Regions from separate parts of the Agathobaculum faecis genome, predicted to be linked through region 2. Evidence: riboswitches for the same ligand, from Rfam matches in the RefSeq annotation. Region 2 holds a riboswitch; the other holds the start of a gene.
The links. A riboswitch is a leader RNA that binds a small molecule or an ion and turns the genes downstream of it on or off. The one in region 2 is predicted to bind cobalamin.
Positions count from the first base shown of each region.

Region 1 (15,800 bases), on a different contig from region 2:
GGGGCGCGTGCTGCGGCTGCGGCAGGGCGAGGCGCTCACGCTATGCGACGGCGAAGGGATAGACTATGACTGCACGGTGGAGCAGATCGAAAAAGACGCGGTTCTGTGCCGTGTGCGGGACCGCCATCCGGCGGCGACCGAGCCAGGGCAGCGGCTGACGCTGTTTATGGCGCTGCCCAAGGGCGATAAAATGGAATTTATCGTGCAGAAGGCGGTCGAGCTGGGTGTGAGCGAGATCGTACCCTACCTTTCACAGAACTGTGTCTCGCGGCCGGACAAGACCGAAAAAAAGGTGGAGCGCTGGCAGAAGATCGCCACGGAGGCCGCCAAGCAGTGCGGAAGAGGACGGCTGCCCCGCGTGCGCGCGGTGGTAACAGTGGAGCAGGCGGTCGCACAGGCGGCGGAGAGCGAGACTGCGCTGTTCTTTTATGAAAATGAGAAAAAGACCGGCCTGCGGGACGCGCTCGCGGACGGTGTTGGCAGGACCGTATCGCTGATGATCGGACCGGAGGGGGGCTTCACCTTGGAAGAGGCCGAGGCCGCCGTCAGGGCGGGGCTGAGAAGCGTATCGCTCGGCACGCGAATCCTGCGGTGTGAAACCGCGCCGGTTGCGGCGCTGGCCGCCGTTTTATATGCGGGCGGCAATATGTGAGTACAAAAAAGAGGGAGTGTAAGCATTGGCCAAAAGCAATGTGGGCAAAAAGCCAATCAGTGAGGAAGAATACACAACAAATAAGGTGTTAACCGTGTTCAGCATCTGCCTGCTCGGCGTTCTGGTGCTGATGGTGCTGCAGCGCCTGCTCAATTACGGAAGTACGGTCATGGCAGGGTTCCTGATGATCAAGATCCTGCTGGGAATCGGCATCGTTGGGGCGCTGTGGGGCATCTGGCTGCTGGCACGCGAGCTTTCAGGCAAACGCTCCGGTGCACGCCGGCTGATTTGCGGGCACAATGTGCTGATTGTGAGCATTGTGATCATCCTTTCCATGTCGGTCATCAACTATCTGGGCATCCAGCCGATCAAGGTGCTTTATGTGGTGCTTCCGGTGCTGGCGGTATATTATCTGGTATATCATTCCTACGCGCCGGAATTTTTCCTGATCGCGGTGGATTCGGGCGTCGCGCTTGGACTGATGTGGGTGGTACACCGTGCGCTCGCTTCGTCCAATTTTGGTTCGCTGGCCTATGTGGCGCTCGGCGCTATGGCCGTGCTGACGGTGATCCAGTTGATCTGCGTCTGGTCGCTGCACGGGAAAAAGGGCAAATTCAAGTTCCGCGGCGAGACGGTTGATTCGCAGTTCAGCCGCAATGCGTACACTATGCTCACGGTGACTCCACTGCTGATGACCGTTTTGGTGGCGGTTACCTTGTTCGTTCCCGCCTGCATGCTGGTTGCGCTGGGCGTGGGCGCGGCATATCTGTTCATTACAGCGGTATACTATACCGTTAAGCTGATGTGATTTTATATCCGGAATAAATTGCGGACGGCTGGGCCGTCCGCTTTATTTTCTGGAAAGGGGGCGCGCAAATTGACACGTTTCGGTAAGCTGCTGGCAGGCGCTGCGCTGTTTTGCGGTATCGCAGGCACGCTGCTGTATCCGCGGCTTTCCGCGCCGCGGGTGCAGAGCCCGTTCGAGGCAGCGGCGCTGCTGGAGCAGGCGGTCAGGGACGGCGGAGAGAGCGTGACGTTCCGCACGGAGGAGATCGACCTGGATGCGGTGTACAGTGCGCTGGAGGCGCGGTATCCCTATGCGTTTGCGCTGCACGCGACCACGCGTCCTAACCAGACGATCGAACTGCGGGTTGAGCTTTCGCGCCCCGCACGGCAGGAGCAGGCCTGGTCGTACGCAAGGGCGCTGGCGGCGGAAACGGTGGACAGCGGCATGTCTGAGGAGCAGAAGCTGCGCGCCCTGCACGACGCCCTGGTTCGGTTATGTCAATATGATACGGATACAGCGGGTAAAGCGGCGCCTGACGGCGCGGCAGCGCCTTTTGCAGCGGACGGTGCATTACTCGACCATAAGGCTGTATGTGCGGGCTATGGCCGCGCATACGGTATGCTGTGCGAAGCCGCTGGGCTACGTGCGGTCTATATCGCCTCGGAGGAGATGAATCATGGATGGAATGCGGTCCGGCTGGACGGGGAAACCTATTATATTGACTGCACCTTTGATGATCCTGTGCCGGATCGGGGAGAATATGTGTCCGATCAGTATTTCCTGCTGACGGCAGAGGAGCTTTCCAACACACACCAATGGGACAGGACGTTTTATGAGCAGGTGTTGGATGGTCTGGAAAAAGAAAGTTGAGGAAAAAAGCAAAAAACACTTGACAATACGACATATTTGCAATATAATATTTATCGTCGCCAACGAACGGGCGACGCAGGGAAAAGCATATGGCGGTATAGCTTAGTTGGCTAGAGCGTTCGGTTCATACCCGAAAGGTCATTGGTTCAAGTCCAATTACCGCTACCATTTCCCTTGGCCCGTTGGTCAAGCGGTTAAGACACCGCCCTTTCACGGCGGTAACGCGGGTTCGAGTCCCGCACGGGTCACCATATGGAAGTTTAGCTCAGCTGGGAGAGCATCTGCCTTACAAGCAGAGGGTCAGCGGTTCGATCCCGTTAACTTCCACCACTATAAAACCTGAGCCGTATGGCTCAGGTTTTTTTGTTTCAGGTAGGCCCATGGAAATAAGACAGCAGAGGAGGGGATGGGATGTCCTGCTATTACCGGATGGAAGAGAGGGTGCGCCTTTTGGGAAAGGAGCCGCCTGAGGTTTGGGAGAATATACTGGCCGTCATCCCGCACGAGGAGCTGTCTGTCGCGCCGCTGCCAATGGGGCTGCGCCCCCCGCCGCATATTATGCGCGGCAAGGAACAGCGGTACTGCCGTATTACTTTTGAAGCAGGCCAGGTTGCCGGCTTCTTCCATGTGCCGGCGCACACCAGACAGGCTACGCATAACTGTGCGTTCACTTGGTGCGGCAGCAATGTGTTGCTGGTCGCCTATGATGATTTTGTGCAGGTGTGCCTGCACAGGGTAGGCCAGTTGAGCGCACACAAAAACGCTGGCTCCGCAGATTTTATTGTAGATTTCCTGTCTGTTCTGATACAGGACGAGCTTCCCCATATTCAGCGGCTGGAAGAGAGCCTTTCCAGTCTGGAGCAGGATGTGCTTCAGGGGAAAGTCAGCCGTTTCATCCACCAAATGAGCGCTCTGCGGCAGGAGCTTAACCGCTTCAACCGTTACTATGCACAGCTCAACGATATGGCGGATTCGGTTTTGGAGAATGTGCCGGAATGGTTTGACTCAACCAGCCTGCAGCGCTTGGGATATTTTGCGCGCAGGGTGGACAGCCTGCGGGATGAAACGCAGATGCTGCGCGAGTATGCCAGCCAGATCAGTACGGAATATCAGGCGCAGATCGATATTGCACAGAACCGGATTATGAAAACGCTGACGATCGTCACAACGGTTTTCCTTCCTTTATCACTGATTGCAGGGTGGTATGGGATGAATTTTGCCTATATGCCGGAGCTGCACTGGACATTTGGCTATCCGGCTGTAATTCTGTTGAGCGCGGTGGTTGTTTGTATCTGTCTGTATTTTTTTAAACGTCGTCATTTTTGGTAAATCAATGGAAATGAAAAGCAGCAGACCGGTTTGCGGTCTGCTGCTTTTTTGACAGAAAGGTGTTTTAAGCGATGCGTCTGCCGTGTTGGCGGCTGTCCACAAAACAAAGCCGGAAGGTACATATGAAACCGTGTAAGTCTATTGTCAAGGAAAAATATAGAGGGATTTTGCGGTGCTGGGAGTTGGAGGCGCGCAGCGGCATTAAAACGGAATGAAAATTAAAGCTGCGCTGTTAATGCGGGATTAAGTTATGCAAACAATGGTTGCAATTTCAAAATCGCGGCTTAAAATATAGGTATTCGTAGAGGCGGACGCCTGTATGAAATAAATAACGAGAGAAGAATGACTTATGATAAGAAAAAAGCTTGTAGCCACGTTCCTTACCGCAACGCTGTGTACCAGTCTGCTGGCCGGCTGCGGCGGGGGCAACGAAGCCTCGGACACAGCGGACAGCAGTGTACTCCGCGTAGGGTTTGAGGGTATGACCGTGCCGACAAACTGGACGCAGGATACGGATGCGCACGGCGCGATCCAGATAACGGGGACGGAGCAGTACCTGTGCGGCTTTGAGGTGGACCTTATGAAACGTGTCTGCGAGGAAGCTGGCCTGACGCTGGAGCCGTATAAATATGAATGGGATGGCCTGATGATGGCGGTGCAGTCCAACAAGGTGGACTGCGCGATCTCCATGATTACCCCGACGGAAGAGCGCCGCGCACAAATGGATTTCACAGAGCCATATTATTCGCCTGATCTGGTGATGGTCGTTAAAAAAGACAGCCCGTATGCTTCGGCAAAGTCGCTCGACGAACTGTCCGGCATCAAGGCGACGTCGATGCTCAATACCTTGTGGTATGATGTAATTGACCAGATTCCCAGTGCCTCCAAGGAGGCGGCCATGGAGAGCGTGCCGGTGCTGGTGGTTGCGGTCAACGCGGGTACGGTGGACGGGATACTGCTCGACCGTCCGACTGCGGAGGGTACGCTGATCTCCAATCCGGAATTAGCAATTGTCGAGCTGGACGAGGAGAGCGGGTTTGAGGTGCCGGCTGAGCAGCTCGATGTCGCGATCGCCGTAACCAAGGGTAATGAAGAACTGGTCGGTAAACTGAATGACGCGCTGGAAAAGATCACCGATGAGGAGAAAAACAAGATGATGGACGCGGCCTGTCAGAACCAGCCGCTGAACCAGTGACCAAACGGAAAGGCGGCTTTTACTTACCATGGACATAGGTAGTATGGACTTCTTTGAAAGGGTTCTGTATTTTATCCAGAATTATGGATCTTCGTTTTTGGAGGGCGCGGAAATTGCCGCGTTTCTCGCGGTAGCGGGAACGGCGCTCGGTTGCCTGATTGGCTTTCTGGCCGGCGCGGTTTCCGCTCTTGAAATCGAACCGGATGATAGTACTCTGCGCAAAGCAGTGCTGCGCGTCGCGCGCGCAGTGATTGCGTTTTACGTCTGGCTGTTTCGCGGTACGCCGATGATGGTGCAGGCCATGGTTATTTTTTACGGCTCAGCCTATTTCGGCGCGGATATGGACCCTGTCACCTGCGGCCTGTTTATCGTTTCGATCAATACAGGCGCTTACATGGCTGAGACGGTGCGCGGTGGCATTCAGTCGATTGATCCGGGGCAGAACGAGGGCGCGGAAGCCATTGGCATGACGCGCGGTCAGACGATGCGTCTGGTCATCCTGCCGCAGGCATTCCGCAATGTGGTGCCGCAGATTGGAAACTACCTGATCAGTAATGTCAAGGACACCTCGGTGCTGAGTGTAATCACGGTCGGTGAGCTGTTTTATGTGGGCCGATCGGTTGCCGGACAGTTTTTTACCTATTTTGAAGTGTTTACCGTGATCTGTATGATCTATCTGGTGCTGACAACGGTAACGACTGCGCTGGTGCGCTTGGTGGAGAAACGCCTGGCGGGTCCCAAAGATTATGTTCTGGAAGAAGCGGAGGAGACGCCGGCATGACAGGTGCTGTCCGCGGCTATGATCCGTATGAAAGATTTAAGTTGAAACGAGAAAAGGAGCTGCATGAAACATGGAGGTTACCCGAACTATGCCCTTGAACCGCCATACGATGGCACTGTCTGCAAAGAGTGTGGATGCCGTGAAAGGGCGTGCCGGCGTAAAGACGGATACTGTCCTGCGTATCGAACATTTGAGCAAGAATTTCGGTTCGCATATCGTATTGCGGGACATTGATTTTTCGGTTCGTTCGGGAGAGGTCGTCTGCATCATCGGCGCTTCCGGATCGGGGAAGTCAACGATGCTGCGCTGTATCAACCATTTGGAAACACCAACGTCCGGCGAGATTACCTATGAGGGGAAAGCGGTCGGCGGCGTGCATTTTGACCTGTCGCAATATCGCGCCAAGGTCGGCATGGTGTTCCAGTCGTTTAACCTGTTCAACAATATGACGGTTTTGCAGAACTGCATGGCGGGACCGGTGCATGTGCTGCACAAAAAGAAAGCGGAGGCGAAACAGGACGCTCTGTTTTACCTGAAAAAGGTAGGTATGGCACCGTATATCAACGCGCGCCCCTCACAGCTTTCGGGCGGCCAGAAGCAGCGCGTTGCGATCGCCCGTGCGCTGGCCATGCACCCGAAAATGCTGCTGTTCGATGAACCGACGAGCGCGCTCGACCCGCAGATGGTGGGCGAGGTGCTGGCGGTCATGCGTCAGCTTGCAAAAGAGGGCATGACCATGGTTGTGGTTACGCATGAGATGCAATTTGCGCGCGAGGTTTCCAACCGGACCGTATTTATGTGCGATGGCGTGATCGCGGAAAGCGGCACGCCGGAGCAGATCTTCGAGCATCCGCAGAACCCGAAAACACAGCAGTTCCTCAGCCGCTTCCAGGCAAGCTGAGGCTGGAAGGCGCGGCACGGAAAGGGCCGCGCCTTGCTTTGCGCAGACAGAAAGGAGAGATAAAAATGGAGCTTCGGACCCGTCTGGCAGAATATATGTCCTTGCGCTCTCTGGGACTGATTTTTGCAGGTACGTTTTTATTTTCGTTTGGCATGAACGTATTTATCACCCCGTTGGGACTGTTCAGCGGCGGTTTTCTGGGCATTGCACAGCTGGTGCGGGCATTTCTGGTTAATGTGCTGGGGCTCAGCCTTGGAAGCGCGGATATAGCGGGCATCCTGTATTTCTTGATGAGCGTCCCGCTGCTGATACTGGCGTACAGCCAGCTGGGAAGGCCGTTTTTTATCAAAACGCTGGTCTGTACCGGACTGTACAGCTTTTTCCTGACCGTGATCACGGGGCCAGAGCAGCCGATTTTTTCGGATACGCTGACCTCCTGTATCGTTGGAGGGCTGGTTGCGGGCGTTGGCGCAGGGCTTACGCTGGTTTCGGGCGGCTGCGGCGGTGGGGAGGAAATATTGTGCGTGTATCTGGCGCAGAAAAACCCGTCATTCAGCGTGGGACGTGTATGTATCCTGATTAACGTGCTCGTATTCGGCTGCTGCGCGGTATTCTTCAATCTGCCTGCGGCGATCTATTCGGTTATCTATTCCGTGACCGCCAACCTGACGCTTGACAGGGTGCATTTCCAGCGTATTACGATGGATGTCATGATTATCACCAAGCTGGATAATATGGAACAGCTGGTATTTGATACGGTGCAGCGCGGTGTGACAAGGCTGCATGGAGAGGGCGGCTATACTCGGGAATCGACCAATGTGCTGCTGACGGTAGTATCCAAGGACGAGGCATTTGCACTTAAACGTGCGGTGCGCAAACGCGATCCGGATGCTTTCATCATTGTACATGATGATATCGGCGTTGCAGGGAATTTCGAGATGCGTCTGTAAACAATCAAACAGGAGGCTGGTGCGGCAATGTGCCGCACCAGCCTTTCTGTGCTGTTGACAAATGGCGGGGTTGGCTCTACAATAAGCACAATATCGGACGGGAAAGGAGAGGGGGGATATGCGCCATAACGGACACGGCGTGCGCTCGGTCGATCATCTGGCATACTGCTCCGGCATGAACGACTGGAACCCTGGGTTCAAAGTCGTGCTGTCGCTGGGGACGCTGGCGATCTGTCTGGCGGCAGACCGCGCGGTGGTATCCCTTGCGGTGATCGCCGTGCTGGCGTGGCTGCAAAATGTCAGGGGCGGGGTGCGGCTGTCCGCCTATATCGGACTTTTACGGGCGCCGCTGGTCTTCCTGTTGCTGGGCGGGCTGGCGGTGGCGTGCGATATTTCCCGCGTGCCGGCCGGTGACTGGAGCCTGCCGTTGCCCGGGTTTTATCTCTGTACCGACTGGGACCGCGCGCGCTTTGCGTGCGGCCTGGTTCTCAAAGCGCTTGGCGCGGTGAGCGCCATGTATCTGCTCGCGCTCACGACAACGGCCTGCGAGCTGGTGTCGGTGCTGCATCGGGTCCGTTTGCCTAGCCTGCTGACCGAGCTGATGTATCTGACCTACCGGTTTATTTTTGTGCTGCTGGATACATATGGCCGTATGTATGACGCGGCGGCGGCACGACTGGGCTGGCGGGATTTCCGCACCTCCTGCCGCTCGTTCGGCGGCACGGCGGCCAACCTGCTCGTCGTGGCGCTGCGGCGGTCGAGGAATTATTCGAATGCGATGGCGGCGCGAGGCTATGACGGCGCGCTGCACTTTTTGGAAGAGAAAAAGCCCCTGCGGCGCGCGCAGGTGGCTTGGACGCTGGTATTCTGGACAGCGCTGCTGGCCATGCGGCTGGCGGCAGGATAGAAAGGAGCCGCGATGCGGGAAATCGTTTTTCGGGCAAAGGACCTGTATTTTTCCTACGACGGGAAAAAGAACGCGCTCGATGGCGCTTCGCTCGACCTGTACGCGGGGGAGCGGCTGGCGGTTTTGGGGGCCAACGGAGCGGGAAAGTCAACGTTTTTCCTGTGTCTGAACGGCGTGCTGACGCCCGACCGCGGCACGATGCTGCTGGATGGGGAACTGATCGGGAAAAAGGAGCGCGGGCGGCTGTGTCGACGGGCGGGCATTGTGTTTCAGAACGCGGACGACCAGATCATTGCGTCCACCGTTGCGGCCGAGGTTTCGTTCGGCCCGATGAACCTGCGGCTGCCGGAGGCGGAGGTTGCCTGCCGCGTGGAGCACGCGCTCGACTACATGGAGCTGCAGCCGTTCCGCGCCCGTCCGCCACACGAGCTGTCTGGAGGGGAGAAAAAACGCGTGACGATCGCGGACATCCTGGCGATGGAAAATGACATCCTGCTGTTCGACGAGCCGGGTGCGTCGCTCGATCCGGCGGGAGAGGAGCGGTTGGAGGCTGTGCTGGACCGCCTGCATGCGGACGGCAGAACGCTGGTCATTTCCACACATGATATGGATTTCGCCTACCGCTGGGCGGACCGGATCGCAGTGTTCTGTGCGGGCCGCGTTTTGGCGGCGGGCGCACCGGAGACGGTGTTTCGGGATACGCGCCTGATGGCGCGCACGCATCTGCGCCCCCCGCTGCTGCTGGATGTGTTCGACCGACTGGCGGCGCGCGGCTTTGTGCCGGCGGGTGCCGCCTGCCCCAAAACGCCGGATGGGCTGGAGGCTCTGCTCGGTAGAGAAAAATAGCAAAGCCGCCGGCGCGGCCTTGAACAGCGCGCGCGGCTATGCTATAATACAACCAGCTTCTTCCGGCCGGATCGCGGTACGGATACAAAAAGGTGCCTGCCATTTCTCCGGCAGGATAATAGGGAAAGAGGTGTGATTCCTCTGCGGTCCCGCCGCTGTAAGGGCAGAGTCCGCCGCCAGACGAGAGCCACTGGGTCATCCCGGGAAGGCCGGCAGAACGGATGATGACGCCCAAGCCAGAATACCTGCCCTTTTGGATGGAAGCGCATAGCGGTTACGAGTGATAGCCGGTGTGCGGAAAGCCTGCTTTTACCAAGGGGGAAGTGGGCGTTCGATGCCGGTCCGATGCGTGGGAAGCATTTGGATGCGGTGTTTTTTTTACGGCGGCCCCAACGGGGCCGGTCAGGAAAGGAGAAAATAAAATGACAGGTAAACAACGAAAGCTGGTTCGTATCACGGCATGCGCGGCATTGCTCGGCTGCGTTCTGCCCACCGCGGGCGCCATGCATATCATGGAGGGTTTTCTGCCGCCGGCGATGTGCGTTCTCTGGGGCGTGGCCGCGCTGCCCTTCCTGCTGGCAGGGTACTTTTCCCTCCAGCGGGCGGTCGTGCGCGACCGGCGCTCGGTCACGCTGATCGCAATGGCGGGGGCGTTTATTTTTGTGATCTCGTCGCTGAAGATCCCGTCGGTCACCGGCTCCTGCTCGCATATGACGGGTACTGGTCTGGGCGCGATTCTGTTCGGCCCAAGCGCGGTGTCCATTCTTGGCGTGATCGTGCTGCTGTTTCAGGCCATTCTGCTGGCGCACGGCGGCTTGACGACGCTGGGGGCGAATACCTTTTCCATGGCGGTCGCGGGGCCGTTTGTTTCGTTCGGCATATACAAGCTGTGTCAGAAGCTGAGAGTTAATAAAATGGTATCGGTTTTTCTGGCGGCAGCACTGGGTGACCTGCTCACCTACTGCGTGACCAGCCTGCAGCTCGCGGTGGCGTACCCGTCTGTCGTGGGTGGCGTTTCAGGCTCGGCGGTGGAGTTTCTGGGGGTTTTTGCGCCGACGCAGCTTCCGCTCGCCATCCTGGAGGGTGTGCTGACCGTGGCCGTCATGATTATGCTGGAATCCTATGCGCGTCCAGAACTGTGTGCCGTCGGCTTTGAGGAGGGATAAGGAATGACCAGAAAAAACAAATCGTTACTGATTGTCCTGCTCCTGCTGTGTGTGGTGCTGGTTGTCGGTCCCGTGTTCGCGCTGCGCGGCGCGGAGTTCGGCGGCTCGGATGACGCGGGGAGTATCAAGGTGGCGGAGATCACGGGCGAGGATTATGAGCCGTGGTTCACACCGGTGTTTGAGCAGTTGCTCGGTGGTGAACTGCCGGGCGAGCTGGAAAGCCTGCTGTTCTGCGTGCAAACCGGCATAGGCGTGGGTGTGATCGCCTTTTTCCTTGGCCGGTTCGTGGAGCGGAAGAAGCAGGAGACCGCGCGCGGACAGGAAAAAGAAAAATAAAAGGAGAGCAGAGCGGGAGAAATGGACCGCTCTGCTTTTCTTACCTTTCATCAAGGATGCTTTGCGGAAAGGAGGGCCGTCTGTGCGGGGAAATACCATAGCGTACAGCGGCGGGCAGGCGTTGCGGCGCGGCTGGACGACCGGCTCCTGCGCAGCGGCGGCCGCGCAGGCGGCTGCGCTGCTGCTGCTGACAGGGCAGGCGCCCGCTGTGATCCGGCTGGAAACGCCGGGGGGAGTGTTGTTTTCCCTGCCGGTAGAGGGGCCGCATCTGGAAGGTGGCGCGGCGGTCTGCACGGTGCGCAAGGACGCGGGCGACGACCCTGACGTTACCAATGGCGTGCGTATTTCAGCGGCGGTGCGCCGCGCGGCTGGCGGTGTCACGATTGACGGCGGCGCGGGCGTGGGACGGGTGACAAAGCCCGGCCTTTCCGTGCCGGTGGGCGAGGCGGCGATCAACCCGGGGCCGCGCGCGCAGATCGCGGCGGCGGTCGCCCGAGCCGCGCGGGAAGCGGGTTATGCGGGCGGCTTTTCGGTTATCCTTTCTGCAGAAAACGGCGCGGCGCTGGCAGAACAGACCTACAACAGGCATCTGGGCGTGGTGGGTGGCATCTCCATTCTGGGTACGAGCGGCATCGTGGAACCCATGAGCGAAAAGGCGCTGGTCGATACCATCCGGCTTGAGCTGGACAGCCTGTACGCGCAGGGACAGCGCATCGCGTTCCTGTGTCCGGGAAACTACGGCGCGGATTTCGCGCGGGACACGCTGGGCCTGGAGCTGGGGCGCGCGGTCAAATGCTCAAATTTTATCGGGGAGGCGCTCGACCACGCGGTTTACCGCGGCTATCCGGATATCCTGCTGGTCGGCCATGCGGGAAAGCTGGTCAAGCTGGCGGCCGGAGGGATGAACACCCACTCCTCGGTCGCGGACGGGCGGCAGGAGATCTTCACCGCGCACGCGGCGCTGTGCGGGGCGGGACAGGATACGCTCGCGGCGCTGATGGAGGCGGTCTCGGTGGATGCGTGCGTTGCGGCGCTGGACAAGGCCGGCCTGCGAGAGCCGGTGCTCGCCCGCATTGGAAAAGCGATGGAGGAACGGCTCGCGCGTCGGCTGAAACAGCGGGCGCATGGGGCGTTTATCATGTTTACAGGACAGTACGGCGTGCTGGCGGAATCGCCGGACGCGCGGCGCCTGTGCGGGAAGCTGAGGGAGGATGTATGAGCAAAGGAAAGCTGTACGGCGTGGGTGTGGGGCCGGGGAACCCCGAACTGCTGACTGTCAAAGCGGTGCGCGTGATTCAGGAAAGCGACGTGGTGGCTGTGCCGCGGGCGGGTGCGGGCGAGCAGGCCGCGCTGGCGATCGCGGCAGAGTATATCGGGGACAAGCCGGTGCTTCACTGCGATATGCCGATGACGCGCGACCGCGCGGCTCGGGACGCCAGCCATGATCGTGCCGCGGACACCATCTGCGCTTTGCTGGATGAGGGAAAAACGGTTGCGTTCCTCACCTTGGGCGACCCGTCTGTGTACTCAACCTGCTGGTATGTCCACCGGCGCGTCGCCGCGCGGGGGTACGCGGTGGAAATGGTACCCGGCGTCCCCTCGTTCTGTGCGGCGGCGGCCGCGCTCGGCCGCGCGCTGTGCGAGGACGACGAGATGCTGCACATCATTCCCGCGTCGCACGGCGCGTTGGACGCGGCGCTCGACCTGCCGGGCGGCAAAGTGCTGATGAAGGCGGGAAAGGCTATACTCGAGGTGCGCGACAGGCTGGCCGCGCGCGGCGTGCTACAGAACGCCGCGCTCGTTGAGCGGTGCGGCATGAAAGGCGAACGCATCGTGTCCGAGCTGGATACGCTGGACGACCCGACCGGATATTTTTCCATTATTCTGGTCAAGGAGGATAAGGCATGATCTATTTTGTCGGCGCGGGCGCGGGCGCGCCCGACCTGATCACCGTGCGCGGCGCGCGCCTGCTGGGCGAGGCGGATGTCATCGTTTATGCCGGCTCGCTGGTCAACCCCGCGCTGCTGGACTATAAAAAGCGGGGCTGCGCGGTGTACGACAGCGCGAGGATGACGCTCGAGGAGGTAATCGCGGTGATGGCGCCCGCGGCGCGGGCGGGCCAGACCGTCGTGCGTCTGCACACGGGCGACCCGTGTGTGTACGGCGCGCACCGCGAGCAGATGGACGCGCTCGACCGCCTGGGGCTGGACTATGAAGTCTGCCCAGGCGTATCCTCGTTCTGCGGCGCGGCGGCGGCGCTCCGCGCCGAGTACACCCTGCCGAACGTCAGCCAGACGGTTATCCTGACCCGCATGGAAGGGCGCACGCCCGTGCCGGAAAGCGAGCGGATCGAAGCCCTTGCCGCGCATGGCGCGACCATGGTGGTTTTCCTATCGGCGGGGCAGCTCGAAAAGCTGTCCCAGCGGCTGCTCGCGGGCGGCTACGCGCCCGACACGCCGGCGGCGATCGTCTACAAGGCGACCTGGCCGGATGAGAGGATCGTCCACACCACGGTGGCGGGGCTGGCCGAGGCCGGCGCGCGCGCGGGCATCACCAAAACCGCGCTCATCACGGTCGGCGGCTTTCTGGGGGAGGAGTACGATCGCTCTCGGCTGTACGATCCGTCGTTCGCCACCGGCTTCCGCGAGGCGAGCCGATGAAGCACGCGAAGCTGGTGTCCTTTACCGCCGCCGGGGCGCAGACCGCGGCGCGGTGCGCGGCGTTCCTGCCGGATTTCCGCTGCGAGCGGTATGCCCGCACGGTAGACCTTTCGCTGTCCGGCACGAGCCTTGCGCGCTTTGCGCAGCAGGCGATGGTGGACTGCGACCTGATTGTATTCGTGGGCGCGGCGGGCATCGCGGTGCGCGCGGTCGCGCCGTATCTGATGGGAAAAGCGTACGATCCGGCGGTCATCGTGATCGACGAGGCGGGAAGGTTCGTCATCCCGCTCCTGTCCGGCCACCTCGGCGGTGCGAACGCGATAGCAGAGCGCCTGGCGGACGGCCTTGGCGCGCAGGCGGTCATCACCACCGCGACCGACGGGCGCGAGGTGTTCGCGGTGGATACCTGGGCCAGGGCGCACGGCTGTGTGGTGGTGGACCCGCAGCAAATTAAATATGTGTCCGGCGCGCTGCTGCGCGGCGAGACGGTGGGCGTGCGGTCGGATTTTCCGGTGGACGGGCGGCTGCCCGCGCACATCAGCCTGCAGGCCGACGCGGAGAGCGGCTTCGCGATCAGCTACGACACAAAGGCCGCGCCGTTCGCGCATACCCTGCACTTGGTACCGCGCCTTGTGCATATCGGCATCGGCTGCCGGCGGGGGACGCCCGTGGAACGGATCGAGGCGGCGGTGCGGGCGGCGCTGGGCGCGGCGGGCGTGCCGCGCGGCGCGGTATGCGGCGCGGCGAGCATCGACGTGAAACGGGACGAGCCGGGACTGCTGCTGTTCGGCGTACAGAACGGCCTGTCGCTTGCGTTCTTTTCCGCAGAAAAGCTGCGGCGGACGACGGGGGACTTTACCCCGTCCGCCTTTGTCGAGCAGGCCGTGGGTGTGGATAACGTGTGCGAGCGGGCGGCGGTGTGCGCGACAGGCGGCGGACGACTGCTGTGCCGCAAGACCGCGCGGGACGGCGTGGCTGTGGCGCTTGCGGAGCGGTCGTGGCGCGCGCGGTTTGACGGATAAGACGAGATGGGGAGGACTGCTGTTGTGGAGCTGAGGATGGCGGGCATTGACTTTGTTCATGCGCCGATCGAAAAACGGGAGAGGGTGTCGTTTGTACGCGGTCGGGTGCAGGCGCTTTTGCCATGCATCGCGGCGGCGGAGGGCGTAGCGGGCTGCGTGCTGCTCGCGACCTGCAACCGCACCGAGCTGTACCTGCACGGGGCGGCCGGCACCCCGCCCGACCCGCTGGCGGTGCTGGCGCGCGCGGCGGGCTTTGACGCGGCGGCGTACCGTCCGCTGAGCGTTTCCCGCACGGGACGGGATGCGGCGCGCCACCTGTTTTCGGTCGCGGCGGGGCTGGAAAGCCAGATCTTCGGCGACGATCAGATTATCTCCCAGGTGCGGGATGCGGCGGCGCTCGCGCGCGAAGCGCGAACCGCGGACAGCGTGCTGGACACCCTGTTCCGGCACGCTGTCACGGCGGGCAAGCGTGTGCGCGCGGAGACACGGCTCACCGGCGTACCCGTGTCCGCGGCAGAGGCCGGCGCGCGGTGCGCGGAAGGTTTTTTCGGCTCGCTCGCGGGCCGGCGCGCGGTCGTGATCGGCAATGGGGAGATCGGCCGGCTGGCCGCGGCCGCGCTGCGTGCGCGCGGCTGCGCGGTGACGGTGACGCTGCGCAGCTACCGCCACGGCGAAACCGTCGTCCCCGCGGGTTGCGACACCTGGCCGTATGACGCGCGGTGCGAGGCGCTCGAGGGCACGGACCTCGCAGTGAGCGCAACGGCAAGCCCGCATTTCACCCTGACCGCCGTGCAGGTGGCGGCGATGGCTCAGCCGCCGCGCCTGCTGCTCGACTTGGCCATGCCGCGCGATATCGAGCAGGCGGTGGGACAGGACGGGCGCGTGACGCTGCTCAATCTGGATGATTTGGGCGACTTGGGAGACCATAACGCGGCGGCACGTGCTGCTGCCGCGCGTATCCTGGAGGAAGAGGAGCGGGCGTTTTACGAGTGGCATGCCTACCGGCAGGCGCTGCCCCTGATTGCCGCGGTCAAGGATACCGCGCTCGACCGCCTGCGCTTCGACCACGCCTACGGCGCCCTGTACGCGGACGGAGATATGGACGGCTTGGCCGAGCTGGCGGTGAACAAGACCGTCGACCTGATGCTGGGCGGTATGAAGGATAAGGTGGACGCCGAAGCCATGCGGGCGTGCCTGGCGCATATCAGAAAGGGGAGCGGCAGATGAAGCTGTATTGTATCGGGATTGGGCCGGGCGGCGTGGAGCAGATGACGCTGCGCGCTGCGCGCGCGCTGGAGAAGTGCGACTGCGTGGCGGGCTATGGGCTGTACCTCGACCTGATTGCGGAGTTGATCGAGGGCAAGGAGCGCATCCAGACCGGCATGACAAAGGAGGTCG
Region 1 covers NZ_JACOPL010000008.1:79,861-95,660, reverse strand. The annotation lists gene H8S45_RS09925 (16S rRNA (uracil(1498)-N(3))-methyltransferase) at 1-652, shown strand, start outside; gene H8S45_RS09920 (hypothetical protein) at 678-1,460, shown strand; gene H8S45_RS09915 (transglutaminase domain-containing protein) at 1,530-2,309, shown strand; tRNA gene H8S45_RS09910 (tRNA-Met) at 2,401-2,477, shown strand; tRNA gene H8S45_RS09905 (tRNA-Glu) at 2,486-2,560, shown strand; tRNA gene H8S45_RS09900 (tRNA-Val) at 2,564-2,639, shown strand; gene H8S45_RS09895 (magnesium transporter CorA family protein) at 2,721-3,638, shown strand; gene H8S45_RS09890 (transporter substrate-binding domain-containing protein) at 3,988-4,833, shown strand; gene H8S45_RS09885 (amino acid ABC transporter permease) at 4,862-5,614, shown strand; gene H8S45_RS09880 (amino acid ABC transporter ATP-binding protein) at 5,724-6,515, shown strand; gene H8S45_RS09875 (YitT family protein) at 6,581-7,465, shown strand; gene cbiQ (cobalt ECF transporter T component CbiQ) at 7,584-8,372, shown strand; gene H8S45_RS09865 (energy-coupling factor ABC transporter ATP-binding protein) at 8,385-9,218, shown strand; cobalamin riboswitch at 9,292-9,485, shown strand; gene H8S45_RS09860 (energy-coupling factor ABC transporter permease) at 9,641-10,384, shown strand; gene H8S45_RS09855 (energy-coupling factor ABC transporter substrate-binding protein) at 10,388-10,720, shown strand; gene cbiD (cobalt-precorrin-5B (C(1))-methyltransferase CbiD) at 10,803-11,939, shown strand; gene cobI (precorrin-2 C(20)-methyltransferase) at 11,936-12,628, shown strand; gene cobM (precorrin-4 C(11)-methyltransferase) at 12,625-13,380, shown strand; gene H8S45_RS09835 (cobalt-precorrin 5A hydrolase) at 13,377-14,402, shown strand; gene hemA (glutamyl-tRNA reductase) at 14,427-15,629, shown strand; gene cobJ (precorrin-3B C(17)-methyltransferase) at 15,626-15,800, shown strand, end outside.
Region 1: another riboswitch for cobalamin. It lies ahead of H8S45_RS09860 (energy-coupling factor ABC transporter permease); the one in region 2 lies ahead of H8S45_RS05655 (sirohydrochlorin cobaltochelatase).

Region 2 (15,800 bases):
CCGTTATATCGTATACGCCGTCCCTGATCTGAGAGCCGTCGATCGGTGTCATATCCTCCGCAACAACGTCTTCTACGCCGGCCATCTCGTCGGCGGAAGCGACTGCGTCATTTACGGGTGGAATATCGGATTGCTGACCATTTCTATCAGCGGTGCAGCCCACCCCGAACAGCAGCAGGGCCGTCAGAGCGGCAAGTGGTACAAGGTTGCCTGTTCTCATGTGTTTAGCGCGGTTTTCGTGAGAATACCGCATCCTCCTTTTGCAAAAAAATGTTCCCTCGACATTCTGAACGGGGTCCGGCCTGAGAAGCCGCACCCCGTTCAGAACAAGAAGTATAAAAAAGCAGAAAGATAAGGAAAGAAAGCTGTTTGAAATAATCAGCCTAATTTTGCCGCTGCAGCCTGTGCGTGCTGTACCAGCAAGTCCTGGATCGCTTCGAGCTGCCCTAAGCCCTCTACGATCGTAATCACTTCATAACCGGCGTCCTCGAAAGCGGTTTTCCAAGCGCCTTCCTCATCGCCGGCCATATCGTTGTTGGCATGGTCGCCTGCCACGATCATCAGCGGACGAAGCACTACCTTTTTGTAATTGCCGGCCTGGACAAGCGACAGGACATCCTCTAACGTCGGAGAGGCTTCCACCGTGCCGACAAAGTAATTGGCATGGCCGCCGTCCGTCAACACCTGCTGCATCCTGGCATATACGCTGTTGGAATCGGCCTCGGTCCCGTGGCCCATAAAGCAGATTGCGGTTTCGCCGTCGTCATATTCCGCAGTCGCCGCGACGATTGCATCCGCGACGGCCTGGAAATCCGCGTCACTGGTCAGCAGCGGTTCGCCGATGACTACCTTTTCAAAAGAATCGCTGTATTCCGCGAGTTCATTGACCAGATCATTGTATTCCAGACCATTCATCAGATGGGTCGGCTGAACGACCAGATTTTTGACACCGTTATCAGCGGCGCGGTCCAGCGCCTCGCCAACGTTGTCAATCACTTCGCCATCGCGGTCCTTGACGTGGTCAAGGATGATTTGGCTGGTAAAGCCGCGGCGTACCGAGTAGTCAGGGAATGCTTCCTGCATGGCTTTCTCGATGGCGCCGATCGTAAGCCGGCGGTTGTCGTTATAGCTGGTGCCGAAGCTGACAACCAGCAGTTCGTTTTCGCCAATATCGTCCTGATTGAGCGGATCGTCCAGACTGGCGTCTCCGGTATCATAGTTTTCATCGGGGGCAGTCTGTTCTGTCTCCCCGCCGGCCGCGGTTTCAGCGTGGGTATCCGTGTTGTCTTCCGCCTGCGTTTGAGTGGAAGCGCATCCGGCCAGCAGAGAAGCAAGCAGGACGGCCGATAGCAGGACAACCAGCAGTTTTTTAAGTTTCATTTTTGTTTTTCCTCCTTTTGGGGGACATCCCCTGTGATGTATATAAAATGCACACCACTTCTGAAAAAGTACAGGAAAAACAAAACCCTTTTACTGCATATGACGTGCAAATAAAAGGGTCGTAAAGAGACAAACGCGGCTACAGTACGACCAATTACTCGTGATCTGGAATGTGATTCCTGTACCAACAGGCGGCAGGTTTCCTGACTTGCAGATCGCTACGCACGGCCGCCTTCCCGGTTTGCACCAGTGGACTGAATGGACGCGCATTCCCTGCTTACAGTGACGAGATCGTACAGGCTTCCCACCTGTTTCCCTTTTAACCCGCATCTTCGACAGATAAGGAAGTGCAGGCACCGACTGCTCGCTGTATTCAGTTTTGAATCTATTCCTCATTATACAACCTATATCGCAGATGTCAAGCAGATACTTTGGATAAGCTTATTGAACTTTTATAAATCCGCTGCCGATCTGTGCTATGATAATAAACGGGCAGGTGAACGATATGACGGATATTCCTTATATCATAGCAGATTTCGCGCGGAGGGTATGGGAATGAACAAAGGTATTAACGCTGTCAAAAAATAAGGAAGCGTTTTGCTGCTTCCTTGAGATAGCAGAAGCTTTGAGAAAAGCTCTGGTCTGAATCAGACCAGAGCTTTTTTGCTGCATAAAAATCAGGCAGGAGCGGGAAAAACTTTGCTGATTGAACGGCGCATCAAAACACTCGGCCGGCAAAGAGGGGATACAGAAAGCCGCTGCAGATATGCGCCGAAGCGCTATAGCAGATTTTGTGTCCGGTACGAGCGGGGTGTAGCCTTATATTGTTCCTTGAATTTTTTTGTAAAGTAGCTGGTGTTATTGAAGCCGGTTGAATAACAGATATCAGATATGCTGTTTTTGGTGCTTGTCAGTAGCTGCGCGGCTTGTAGCAGGCGGAACTGGTTGACATATTCGATCGGCGTCATTCTGGAAAGCTCGGAAAAGCAGCGGAAGCATTCGCTTTTGCTAATGTTGGCGGCTGCAGCGATCTCGGAAATCGTGATGGGCTGCGCATAATTTTTGCGAATGAAATGCAGCATAGTCCGCATGCGCTGCTCCCGCAGGAATTTGCTGCTGTCCTCGGAAACCGAAGCGGCCTTGGGCAGGATGGCAAGCAGATTGCGCCAAATGCCGATCAAATGCTCCAGCAGGAACAGCTCATAGGCGGTATGGGTGCTTTCGGCGTAGTACATGCGCTTGAGCAGTTCCAGAACCACATGCCCCTCCTTGCGTTCCGGCGTGATGACAAAGGCCTCTGGATGGCGGGAAGTCAGCGGGGCCGCATATTTTTCACAGTTGGAGACTTGAAACAGATTGGTCAGGAACTGCGGGAGCAAAACCACATTGTAGCCAATGGCGTTTGAGGAAAGCGCTTTCATCATATGTACGGCTTCCGGCGCGATATAGATAGCGCTGCCCTCGCTAACTATATAGCGGGTGCCGTTGACCCGATATTCCGCATTTCCTTTCAACATGATCTGAAGCTCAAACTCATTGTGCCAGTGGCTTGGGAAGCTGCCGTCTGCAAACGTGTCGAAATGGTCCACAAATTCGGATAGGGGGAACATCTGGTTCAAATAGGTCAATTCCTCTTTTACTGCGTGCAGCGCGCTGATATTTTCCATACAGGGCTTCCTCCTTTGCAGAAGTAGTTTTAAAGTCTCATGAAGGCGGAAAAAGGGCGTTGTGAGAAATGTACAATAGGGAAAACGAATTTTGCGTTTTAACCACGGATATGCCTATAAATAGTTAAGAAAAAATCAAAAAACAAAAATGCTGTTGTTCAATGTGACGATAACAGGATTGGAGAGGGATAGAAATGACGTTGGATTTGCCTGAAACTGTTGCGATATTCCCAGTGGCGTGGGAGGATAATTACAATTCCTGAAATTAAATTGATTGAACCCCTTGTGCTTTCATAGTACTATACCAGTATAAAAGAGTTGCCGGTAATTTTCAAGAGCATTATCCTAAATGAACGGAAGATTGAAAGGGGCTGTAAAAAGTGCGGAAATCAGAACTTTTTCTCGGAGAAGCGAAAAGGACGACCGTCTGCATCATACCGGCATGGATATACGGGGCGGCGCCGGAAAACGGTTGGATGCAAGCGATCCAGTTGGCATAGTTCCGGCTACGATTTTCCCAGCTTGCACAATGCTTGAGGGAAAACGGATTGCCTTGGGGCGATCCGGATTGTGATTGGAAAGAGAAAGGAGTTTTTCAGTTGGAGCATACTTCGGAAATCCAGCGGAGCAGAGAGGACCACGTTGTCAGCCTGCGGGAAAAGATATGCTATGGTTTGGGCGATTCGGCCTGTAACGTGGTATACGGCCTGTGCAGCACGCTGCTTACCTTTTTTTATACGGATTATGTGGGTGTCAGTGCCGCGCTCGTCGGTATCATTTTCCTGATTACGCGTGTGTTTGACGGTGTTTCGGATATTATCATGGGCTTTATCACGGACCGGACGAAATCCAAGTACGGCAAAGCGCGGCCGTGGATTCTGTGGATGGCGGTGCCGTATGCGGTGACGTTCGTCCTGCTGTTCCTCATTCCGGCGAATGCGCCGGTCATGGTGCAGGCAGTGTATATTTTCGTCACCTATAACCTGGTCAATACGGTGGTTTATACCGCGCTCAACCTGCCGTATTCCACGATGGCCTCTCTGATTACGCGCGACCAGAAATCCCGTACCTCCACCCAGGCGATCCGCATTTTCTGCGGGCCGATGGGCAAGATGGTGGTTACGGTTTCCACGATCCCGCTGGTGCAGGCGTTTGGCAACACCCAGCAGAGCTGGATCATCGTTTCGATCATCTTCGCCGTGATCGCGCTGGTGCTGCTGCTGGTCTGCTTCTTCAATATTGAGGAGCGCGTGGTGATCGAAGCGGCCAAAACCGAGAAGGTATCGGTGGGAAGAAGCCTAAAGGCGCTGTTTTCCAACCAGTACTGGGCGATCTGCCTGGGGCTGTGGGGCTTTATGGTCATGATGAGCACTGTCACCGGTACGATCGAAACCTATTACTGTAAATACATATTGGGCAACGAGGCCTTGTACAGTCCGATCTACGCGGCGGAGCTGATCGCGCAGAGCATCGTTGTGCTGATCGTGCCGCAGTTTGTACTCCGCTTCGGAAAGAGGAATCTGACGCTTGCCGGTATTCTGCTGGTAATCGTGGCGCAGTTTGTGTGGATGAGCAACCCGATGAGCGTCACCGTCGCCATGGTCAGCGCCGTGCTGCGCGGCATCGGTGTTGCGCCGCTGTGGGCCTGCGTATTCCCGATGATCGCGGACTGCGCGGAATTCGGTCAGTGGAAGACCCACGTCCGGCAGGACGGCATGATTTTCAGCGCCGCTTCGGTCGGCTCCAAGCTGGGCGGCGGCCTTGCTTCGGCGGGCATCGGCCTGCTGATGGATTCGGTCGGGTATGACGGCCTGGCCGCGGTACAGAACGCGGACGCGATGGCGATGATCAAAGCAATCTGCATGTATGCGCCAATCATTTTCTCTGTCATCATCGTGATCCTCTGCCTGCTTTACAAGCTGGATAAGCTCTATCCGCAGGTGATTGCGGATCTGAAAAAGCGCGACGAGCAGGGCATCCTGTAAACGGGCTGCACAATAGGAAGCAGCACAGAACACGGAAAGAAGGTGAAGACATGATAGATTTTGCGATTAATATTGAAACCATTTATCCAGGCATGGAGGTATGCGAGAAAATCGAGCGGGTCAGCGCGGCGGGATTTCGGGCGATCGAATTCTGGAGCTGGCACGACAAGGACCTCGCGGACATCCGGCGGGTCTGCCAGGAACGGGGCGTGTCCGTCAAAGCGTTCAGCGGCACCAGTATCTACTCCCTGTGTGATCGGGCGCACAGCCAGGACTGTATCGACTGGATCCGGCAGTCGCTCGACGCGGCGAAAATGCTGAGCTGCGACAAGCTGATCCTGTTCCCAAATCACTTTACGCCAAACGGCTGCGCGGACTTCCGCGACCAGTACAGCCATACCGCGATGCTCGCCAACATCACGCATACGCTTACCAGGCTGGCGCCGGTGCTGGAGGCAAACGGGGTGACCGCCCTGGTCGAACCGCTTAACAATTTGGGGGGCGACGCGGGCATGTCGCTGACCACAACCGAGGAGGGCGCGGACATCGTGCGCGCGGTCGGTTCGGAGCGGGTCGGTCTGCTGTGCGATGTGTTCCATATGCAGTTGATGCACGGGAACCTGCTGCGCAGCATCACCAACAACCTGGGCGTGGTGAAATACATCCATCTGGCGGACGCGCCCGACCGGCACGAGCCGGGAACGGGGGAGATCAACTTTGATTTCCTGCTGCGCGGCGTGGCAGAAAGCGGCTACGCGGGGACGGTCTGCTTTGAATATTTTCCGGCAGGGGACACCGAGGCCGGCTTCCCCGCAGTCAAAAAGCTTTGCGATTCCATTTCAAAATAAAACCAACCACTATCATCAATTTTTAAGGAGGACGACAAAATGTTCAAGGAAGTAACGTACGGTATGGTAGGCGGCGACCTGAAAGCTCTGATCGGCGAGTGCCACCGCAAGGCGCTGGGCCTGGATCCGCGCGCGAAGCTGGTCTGCGGCTGCTTTTCCGCGATCGACGAGCTGAATGACGAGTGCGCGGAGGCGTACCACGTTGATAAATCCCGCGTGTATTACAACGCGGAGGATATGGCAAAGGCTGAGGCTGGCAAGATCGATTTCGTTTCCATCTGCACGCCGAACTTTGTGCATTACTCCGCTGCCAAGACCTTTCTGGAGCACGGCATCAACGTCGTGTGTGAGAAGCCCCTCACCCTGACCGTGGAAGAAGCCGAGGACCTGGCCCGCATTGCCAAGGAGAAAAAACTGGTGTTCGCGGTGGACTACTGCTATTCCGGCTATGTTATGTGCAAGGTCATGAAGCAGATGATTGCGCGCGGCGACATCGGCCAGATCATCGCGGTCAATGCCAACTATATTGAGAACAGCTTCCTCAGCCTGCTGGCCGAAAAGGAGCAGGTCAACGGCCGTATCTGGCGCACCGATCCCAAGTATAGCGGCATCTCCAACACCTGCGCGGACGATGGCACGCATGTCGAGCATCTGGTACACTATGTCACCGGCCTGAAGATCAAGCGCCTGCTGGCCACGACTGATACGTTCGGCAAAAAGCTGGACCTGAACGACAACATTATTCTGGAGTATGAAAACGGCGTTCACGGTGCTTACTGGTTCACCCAGGTAGCCTGCGGCTGCCCCAACGAAATCGACCTGCGGATCATGGGTACGGAGGGCTGCCTGGAGTGGCACCAGACCCGTCCGGACGAAGTGGTTTACATCAAAAAGGGCGAGGCGCCCCGCACGCTCTGCCGCGCAGGCGACGGCATCGACGTACCCGCAGGCAAGCTGGCGCGTGTGCCGTTCGGCCATCCGGAAGGCTACTATATCGCGATCGCCAATATCTACCGCAGCGTGATCGACACGATCCTCAAGCTCAAAAACGGCGAGACCCCGACCGAGGAGGATCTGGACTTTCCGGATGTGGAAACCGGCGTCAACGGCGTCAAGTTCTTCCACGCTGTCGTTGAGAGCGCGCAGAACAACTCCAAGTGGGTGGAGATCAACTAAGAGCAGAGCGGCCTGGCAGGGGCAGGGCGGCCGGCCCTGTCCGTGCCGGACCGGAACAGGAGGAAAAGACAATGGCAAACATGCAGAAGGCAATCGTTTACAAGGGGCCGGGCCAATTCGCCTATGAGGACCGCCCTATTCCCGAGATCAAGAACCGGAACGATGTCAAGATCAAAAGTTACGGCTGCGCGGTCTGCGGTACGGACGTGAATATTTTTGCCACGCCCCAGAAGCATCCGTGCAAGCAGGATATTATTTTCGGCCATGAGTTCTGCGGCGAGGTCGCGGAGGTGGGCGAAGGCGTCACCGACCTCAAGCCGGGCGATAAGGTGGTCATCGACCCACACGGCCCCTGCGGCGAGTGCGACAACTGCCTGGCCGGCCTGCCCGAAGCCTGCCAGCACGTCAGCTCACGCGGCGTGTTCGCGGATGGCGGCCTGACCAATTACGTCGTACTGCCCAAGCAGTACTGCTATAAGGTAGCGCCGGAAACCAAGCCTGAGCTGATGGGCGTGGCCGAGCCGCTCGCGGGCTGCGGCTGCGCGCTGGAAAAGCTGAACGTGCATGTGGGCGATACCGCATGCGTACTGGGCGCCGGCCCGATCGGCCTGATGTTCATCGCGCTGCTCAAGGCGAACGGCTGCCGCAAGATCATCGTTTCCGAGCCGATCGAACACCGCCGCAAGCTGGCGCTGGAGGTCGGCGCGACCCGCGTGGTCAATCCAGATACCGAGAACCTGCAGCAGATTGTCAAGGAGGAAACCGGCGGTCTGGGCGTGGACCACTGTGTAGAGGCGGTGGCCGCGATGCTGGTGGACTGCGTCTATCTGGTGCGGCCGCACGGCAAGGTGCTGCAGTTCGGACACGATGAGCTGGCTCGCCCGGAATTTCCGGTCGCCGAGCTGCTCAAGAACGAGATCGAGGTTTACGGCGGCTATCTGGGCAAGTATTATATGCGCAAGGTCGCGCAGATCATAGAATCCGGCATTCTGCCGCTCGATAAGATCGTGACCGATGTGATACCGGCCTCCCGTTATCAGGAGGCGCTCGACCTGGCGGCGAGCCGCCAGTGCGGCAAGGTATTCGTTTCCATGGACCTGTGAGAAAGGACAGCGCGGAATGGTAGATAAAAAAGAGGTATTGCGCCTGACCGAGCTGGCATACCAGGCGCGCCGCGACCTGTGCAAACTGTGCGGGGCGTACAGCGGCAACATCCATATGGGCGGCGACATGTCCATGCTCGATGTGCTGACCTGCCTGTTCCACCGCACGATGAACGTCTCTCCCGAACGGGAGCAGGACCCCGCCCGCGACCGCTTCATTCTCAGCAAGGGACACGGCGCGGTCGGCATGTACATCGTGATGGCGCAAAAGGGGTTTTTTGATTACCAGGAGATCTGCGAGACCTACGGCCAGGTGGGCAGCAAGTTCGGACAACATCCCTGCAAGACCCGACTGCCGATGCTGGACGCCTCCACTGGTTCGCTCGGCCACGGCCTGCCGCTCAGCGTCGGCCTAGCGGCCTCGTCCCGCCAGAAGGGGCGCCGGAACCGCGTGTTTTGCCTGATGGGTGACGGCGAGACCTGTGAAGGCTCAGTGTGGGAGGCTGCGATGGCGGGCCACGCGCTTGGCCTGGGCAATCTGGTGGCGGTCGTGGACCGTAACAGGCAGCTCATGACCAGCTTTTCCGAGGATTCGATTAAGCTCGCCCCCTATGCGGATAAATGGCGCGCGTTCGGCTGGAACGTGATCGAGATTGCGGATGGCAACGACATGCAGCAGGTGGCCGACGCGCTCGAGCGCCTGCCGGAAAGCAGCAGCGGCGTGCCGACCGCGGTTATCGCGGACACGGTCAAGGGCAAGAATATTTCCTTTATGGAACGGGAGATCAAATGGCATGCGGGCAGCATGAACGAGGCGGATCTGCAGACCGCGCTGGCCGACCTGGACGCGGCGCTGGACCGGCAGAGAAAGGAGTTATAAATGAAGCAGTCATATACTCTGGATGAATATAACTCCGCGCGTTCTGTGGTGGGCGACACGATAGCGGAGCTTGGCGGAAAGGATAGCCGCGTCTGGCTGCTCACGCCGGATATCGGCTTCGGCTGCAAGGAGTTTCATGAGAAATATCCGGACCGTTTCATCGACACCGGCATCGCGGAGCAGGATGTGGTCGGCGTATCGGCCGGCCTGGCGTATGACGGGAACATCCCGTTCATCATCGGCATGATGCCGTTCATGAGCATGCGCGCGCTCGAACAGGTGCGCACGGATGTATGCTATCCCAACCTGCCGGTGCGCATCATCGCCAACTATGCGGGACTGACCGGCAACGGCGGCTCCACCCATTATGCGATGGAGGACATGGCGCTGTATTCCTCGCTGGTCAACATGACGGTCTGCGCGGCATCCGATCCGGTGCAGCTGCGCCAAATCATCGAGAAAAGCCTGTATTACGAAGGCCCGCTGTCCATCCGCATTGACCCAGGCAAGGAAAACCGTGTGCTGTACACGGCGGAGGACAGGTTTGAGATCGGCAAGGGCCACCTGGCGCGGGACGGAAAGGATATCACCATCATCGCCTGCGGCGAGATGGTCAGCTATGCGCTGCAGCTGCACGACAAGGCAAAGAAGGCTGGCATCGGTGTGCGCGTGATCGATATGTTCACGGTCAAGCCGCTGGACGAAGAGATCGTGCGCAAGGCCGCTGAGGAAACCGGCCGCATCATCGTTTGGGAGGACCACTTGATGAAAAACGGCCTGGCCAGCGCGGTTGCGGACCTGCTGTGCGACAACGGTATCGCACTCAAATCGTTCAAGCGCTTCGGCATCCCGCAGGTGTACCCGGGCTTTGGCAGCGCGGAGGACCTGTATCACCTGTACGGCTATGACCCGGAAGCCGTTTGGGAATATGTGAGCAAGCTGTTAGGATAAATGCGGTGCTTCGGTCGGCCCGCCCTGCGTGGCGGAGCGGCCGGAACGCGCAGAGGAGGACATAAGATGAGCGTTTATATGTGGAACACCTTTTGCCCCACGCTGTTCGGGACGGGCGCTTCCGGGGAGACAGGGGAGCGTGCAAAGGCGCTCGGCATGCATCGGGTAATGGTCTGCACCGAACAGGCGCTGTGCGAATTCGGTGTGGTAACGCCGGTCATCGATGCGCTGAAAGACGCCGGCCTGGAGGTGTTCGTGTTCGACCGGTGCCGTGCGGACGCACCGAGCGATATCTGCGACGCGGGCGCGGCCTATGTGCGGGAGCACGCGATCGACGGCGTTGTGGCGGTCGGCGGCGGCAGCACGCTGGACACCGCAAAGGCGGTCGGCATCGTCATCAGCCAGAATGGCACGACCATCCGCGACTACTATGGGATAGGAGAGGCGGAGCATACCCTCAAGCTGATCACGCTGAGCACGACCTCGGGTACGGGCAGCGAATTGTCGCAGTGGGCGGTCATCGGCGATGTGGAAACCGGCGCCAAGGAAATGCCGGTGTATAAGCCGGATCTGGCAATCGTCGATCCGGCGCTGACCTACTCCGTGCCTGCGGGTGTGACCGCCGCGACCGGCATGGATGTGCTGGCGCACTGCGTGGAGGCGATCACGAACCGGAATTACAACCCGTATGGCTATATTTTCGGCAAGGAGGGCATTCGGCTGACGCTGCAGTGGCTTCCGGTCGCCGTAAAAGAGCCGAAGAATGCGCAGGCGCGAGAGGCGATGTCCCTGGCCGCGAGCCTGGGCGGCATGGCGATCTCCGCCTGCGGCTGCCAGATCGGACACAGCTTCAGCCAGACGTTCGGCGCGCGCCATCATGTGCCGCACGGATTGGGCTGCGCGTGGGGGTTGCCGGGCGTCATGGTCTATACCGCCAAATATGGTGAGCGCAGGAATCTGGAGGAAGTCGCCGAGGCAATGGGGGTCGCCTGCACTGCGGAAACCGGAACCATGGAGCTTGCGGAGACGCTGGCGCAGCGCGTGGTTGGGCTGATGAAAGAACTACAGATCAAATCGCTGCGCGAATCCGGCTTCTTGCTGGAGGACTGCCTGGCTTCCGCGGAGCAGTTCGCGCATGACGGGGCGTTCGGCAACGCACCCGGCGCGCCCAGTATGGAGGAGATCAGGGAATACATCTCCTATACCTATGCGGCGTATTGATGGAAAACGGCGGGCGGCCGGCGCAGAGGGCGCAGCCGCCTTGCGACCGTGAAATAGCGGCCGCTTCTCTCTCTTACAAAAACCGGTGTTTTATTCTCAGAATAAAACACCGGTTTTGTGTTGGGTTGGAAAGGGTGGCGGGGTCAGTTCCCTGTGGGACAGTGCCAGATGTGCGCGTTGGCATCCGGTTCGGTCAGCCAGAGGTGCGCAGTGTCGTCGATGCGGGTCTTGTCCCACGGGTTGCCGGGCAGGTGCCGGATTCCCCAGGCATAGCAGCAGGTATAGCCGGGGGCGGTGACCTGCGGGTGCATCCCTTTTGTAATCAGAGCTAGGCCGTTGTGGTGGGTCTCATATAACTCCCCGTCGCCCCAGCCCGCGCCAAAGCCGCTGGGGTGATCGAAACGGTAAAAATATACCTCGGGCTGGGGGTGATGATGCGGCGGGTAGGAGGACCATTTGCCCGGCAGGTTGACGACCTCGCCCAAAACCATGTTGGAATACGGCGCGTTATCCAGATCGAAGCAGGTACGGACATCGCGCTTAGTGCAGCCCATCAGCTCGCCCTGGTCGCCGCGCGGCCAAGTGTCGGTATCCTCCGGCCCGTACATGCGGCAGGGGAAAACCGTGTCGTTCTCTGTTTTTTGAATGTAAATATGGCAGGCTCCATGAGCGGTGATCCGGACTTCGACGCCCTTGCAGACGTGCAGGCAGGATGGGTTGTAATCAAGCGGGTTGGGACGGTCCACGTCGCGGGCCTGCCCTTCCCATTCCAGCGTGCAGCGTCCGTCGAACACCAGCGCGGCCATCTCCTTGCGGTCCTCCCGCAAAGAGATGGTGTCGCCGGCCTCCATGACAAGAAGCCCGACGTCCATCATGGCTTTTTTTCCGTATCCTTCTTCCAAACGGAGATATTCATTATATCCCCGCTTGACCTGCTTATCCATATACATATGCTGTCCCTCCATGCGGCATCGGTGGTTTTCTGGCCCGTGATTCAATAAAAAATATTTTCTGTCCGCGGATTGTAAAGACCAGTCTGTTATTCTATAATTATAGCAGATAATGCGGAAAATACTTGCAATATATTCTCGGTTAATAACATGATTTTAAGGAGGGGGATGGATGGAAGCACAAAGTGAAAAGCAGAAAGAGGCCGCTGCCGGCATTCCCCTCCGCATATATCCCGCGCTGGACGGGAGCGAGGCGGACGTGGTTGACCGCGTGCCGTTCCACTGGCATACGGAAAGCGAGATCGTCATTGTCGATGCGGGGACGGTTTCGCTTGTCATAGCCGACCGTGCATACCAGGGAACGCGCGGAGATATTTTTTTCATCGGAAGTGAAGAACTGCATGAAATACGGGCGACAGGGCAGGGGAACCAGTTTCACTCGTTCTTGTTTTCGCTGGAACTGTTGGAGTTTGCCCGCGCCGACGATGCTGAAACCAGCCTGCTGGAACCGCTGGCCGAGGGACATCTGCGCTTCCCCAGGCAAGTACGGAAAGGGGAGGCGGGGCAAGAGGCGCTGCACAGGCTGCTGGCCCGTCTCGTTTGTGCCTGCCTTCGGCAAAGCTTGGGTTGGCGGCTGACAGCCAAGGCGGCCCTGCTGGAGATCGTGGCGGTGTGCGCGGACTATTCGTTGATAGAAAAAGTGGACGCGCCCTGCGGCACGGATGAACGGCTGCGGCAGAAAAAAGCGATCGTGGCTTATCTGGATGAGCATTTTACGGAGCCGGTCCGGCTTCCGGACGTAGCGGCGGCGTTTGGGCTTTCCCCTCAGTATTTCAGCACATTGTTTCGGGAAAGCTTCGGCCGGACGCTGATGCAGCATGTCAATTTCCTGCGTACCGAAAGGGCGGCGCGCCTGCTGCGGACAAGCAGCCTTCCGGTCATGGAGATTGGGCTGCGCGTCGGTTATGAAAATTTCAGCTATTTTATCAAGCGGTTTCGGGAGGCTTACGGCGTCCCGCCATCGGTCTACCGGAAAAACAACAGGGAATTCGCCGCAACGCCTGTTGGGCGCGCGCATTGAAAAGAATACCGGCGGAAGCGTCCTGCTTCCGCCGGTTGGTTTTTATACGCAAAGCGTCAGTTGCCAGCAAACCGCAGCTTGATGTTTTCCTGCTTGCAAAGGCTGACATATTCCTTGGCAGGCTCCCGATCGGTGATGAAGCCGGTCAGATCCTTTAAGTGGCAAAAGGTGACGATGGCCTCGCGCCCGATCTTGGAGGAATCCGCCATGCAGTAGATGCTGTCTGCACGGTGGACGACCGCGCGCTTGATCTCCGCTTCGAGGAAAGTGGTGTTGGTCATGCCGGCGGTCAGGGAAACCCCTGTTGCGCCCATGAACGCCTTGTTGATCCGCATGTTGGAAAGCGCTTCGATCGTGGACAGGCCGACGAACGAATCGGTCGTGGGGCTGTAGATGCCGCCGAGCGAGATGATGTTCAGGTTTTCGTATTTTGCCGCTTCGCTCAACGCACCGAGCGAATGCGTGATAATGGTGATGCGGTTTTTCGCCACCAGATAACGCAGCAGGCAGAGTGTGGTTGTGCCGGAGTCGATAAATATGGTGTCCCCGTCCGCGACCTCCTCAGCGGCCATGCGGCCGATCAGCGACTTGTCCGCCGGATTGAGACTGGAACGGATCGGCGTGGGTACTGCGCCGGAGGGTACCGTGGCGGTAACGCCGCCATATACCTTTGTAATATGCCCGCGCATTTCCAACTCGTTCAGGTCGCGGCGGATCGTGTTCTTGGAAACCTCGAAAACCTCGCACAGCTCGTCAATGCTGACCGTTTCGTGCGAGATGACATACTGCTCTATGGCATTTAAACGGCTGACTTTCATCTTCCTCATTCCCCAATCGCGGGCCATTAAAGGTATGGCAGATTTACTGATATTTAGTTTATCAAAGATTCAGAAAAATGTCCACTGTGCCGCATCATGCCAAAATCGGCATTTTTTGATATGGAAAACAGGGGGTTTATAGCGCGGTAACGGGACCGCGCATACTTGCGAGCTGGAAAAAGTGGTTAAGTTATGGGTAAAAAATTATTTCCTGATGCATAGAATGTGGTTTTGTGTTTGTTGCATTGTGCGCAAGTGCGCGCTGGCATGATTTTTGCAGGAAAAGCAGATAAAACAGGGGGGCCTGCGCGGAAAATACGGAAAAACCAAACAAATCAAAGGGGAATACTGCCTTTGAAGCGTTCGCGCGCCTCGTGAAAATTATCATGCGGTGTAAAAATAAGGGGCAAATTTTTGTTAACAAATGCTTGGATATTGGTTGAAATCTGGTTGGTTTGGTGGTACACTGTAAACGAAAACGGTGTCCGGCAGGACGGCCGTGTTCCGGAATCTGTTCCGCGGAGAGAAAATACTGATATAGAATTAGGCAGGTGTATGCAATGCAGAAAGCAGAAAAAATGCAGGAGCTACGCGTATTTGCAGCGCAGATCCGTCTCGAAACGCTCAAGACGATCGGTTCGCTGGGCTTCGGCCATGTAGGCGGCTCGATGTCGGTTGCGGACGCTCTGGCGGTGCTCTACGGCGGTGTTATGAACATCGACCCGAAGAACCCGCGCTGGGAGGACCGTGACTGGTGCGTCATGTCCAAGGGACATGCCGGACCGGCCATGTATGCCACCCTTGGGCTCAAGGGCTTCTATCCGGTTGAGGAAGCGTATACCCTCAATAAGCCCCACACCAACTTCCCGTCCCACACCGACCGCCAGAAGACCCCCGGCGTCGATCTGACGACCGGCTCGCTCGGACAGGGCATGTCCACGGCTGTCGGCGCGGCGCTCGGCAACAAAATGGACGGACGCGACAGCCATGTGTTCGTGTTCGTCGGCGATGGCGAGTGCGACGAGGGCCAGGTTTGGGAAGCGGCCCAGTTTGCCGCGCATTATAAGCTCGACCACCTGATCTGCTTTGTCGACTATAACAAGCGCCAGCTTGACGGTGCGTGCGAGGACGTTATGAGCCACGGCAAGGGCATCGGCGCGAAGTTCGACGCGTTCGGCTGGAATGTGATCGATCTTCCGGATGGCAACGACGTGGAGGCGATCTACGACGCGGTGCAGCTGGCATACGATGTAAAGGGCAAGCCCACCTGTATCGTTTTGAACACTGTCAAGGGCAAGGGCGCGACGTTTGCAGAGCCGTCCGGCGCGCATTCTTCGCAGCCGACTCCCGAGCAGTGGGACGAAGCGATTAAGGCCTCTGAAGCGGCGTATGCCGCTGTCAAGGCACAGTAAGGGAGGGGATGCAAATGAGCTTTACTTTGATTGGCAAGCACGAGAAGGATTCCCGTGCAATGCGTGACGCATATGTCACTGCGGTACATGACCTGATGGCAAAGGGCGAGCCTGTCGTACATATTGACTGCGACCTTGAGGGCTGCAGCAACGTGGGCAAGCTGGCCAAGGAATTTCCGAACAATGTATACAATGCCGGTATCGCGGAAGCGAACGCAATGGGCATCGCCGCGGGCCTGACCGCCACCGGCAAGACCGTGTTCATGCACTCGTTCGGTCCGTTCGCGTCCCGCCGCGCGTTTGATCAGGCGTTTATGTCCGCGGCCTA
Region 2 covers NZ_JACOPL010000004.1:116,242-132,041, reverse strand. The annotation lists gene H8S45_RS05660 (hypothetical protein) at 1-253, opposite strand, end outside; gene H8S45_RS05655 (sirohydrochlorin cobaltochelatase) at 379-1,380, opposite strand; cobalamin riboswitch at 1,557-1,756, opposite strand; gene H8S45_RS05650 (helix-turn-helix transcriptional regulator) at 2,160-3,047, opposite strand; gene H8S45_RS05645 (MFS transporter) at 3,647-5,032, shown strand; gene H8S45_RS05640 (TIM barrel protein) at 5,083-5,880, shown strand; gene H8S45_RS05635 (Gfo/Idh/MocA family protein) at 5,920-7,056, shown strand; gene H8S45_RS05630 (zinc-dependent alcohol dehydrogenase) at 7,128-8,159, shown strand; gene H8S45_RS05625 (transketolase) at 8,176-9,039, shown strand; gene H8S45_RS05620 (transketolase family protein) at 9,040-9,990, shown strand; gene H8S45_RS05615 (iron-containing alcohol dehydrogenase) at 10,057-11,211, shown strand; gene H8S45_RS05610 (5-deoxy-glucuronate isomerase) at 11,355-12,161, opposite strand; gene H8S45_RS05605 (helix-turn-helix transcriptional regulator) at 12,334-13,242, shown strand; gene H8S45_RS05600 (DeoR/GlpR family DNA-binding transcription regulator) at 13,299-14,060, opposite strand; gene H8S45_RS05595 (transketolase) at 14,621-15,472, shown strand; gene H8S45_RS05590 (transketolase family protein) at 15,487-15,800, shown strand, end outside.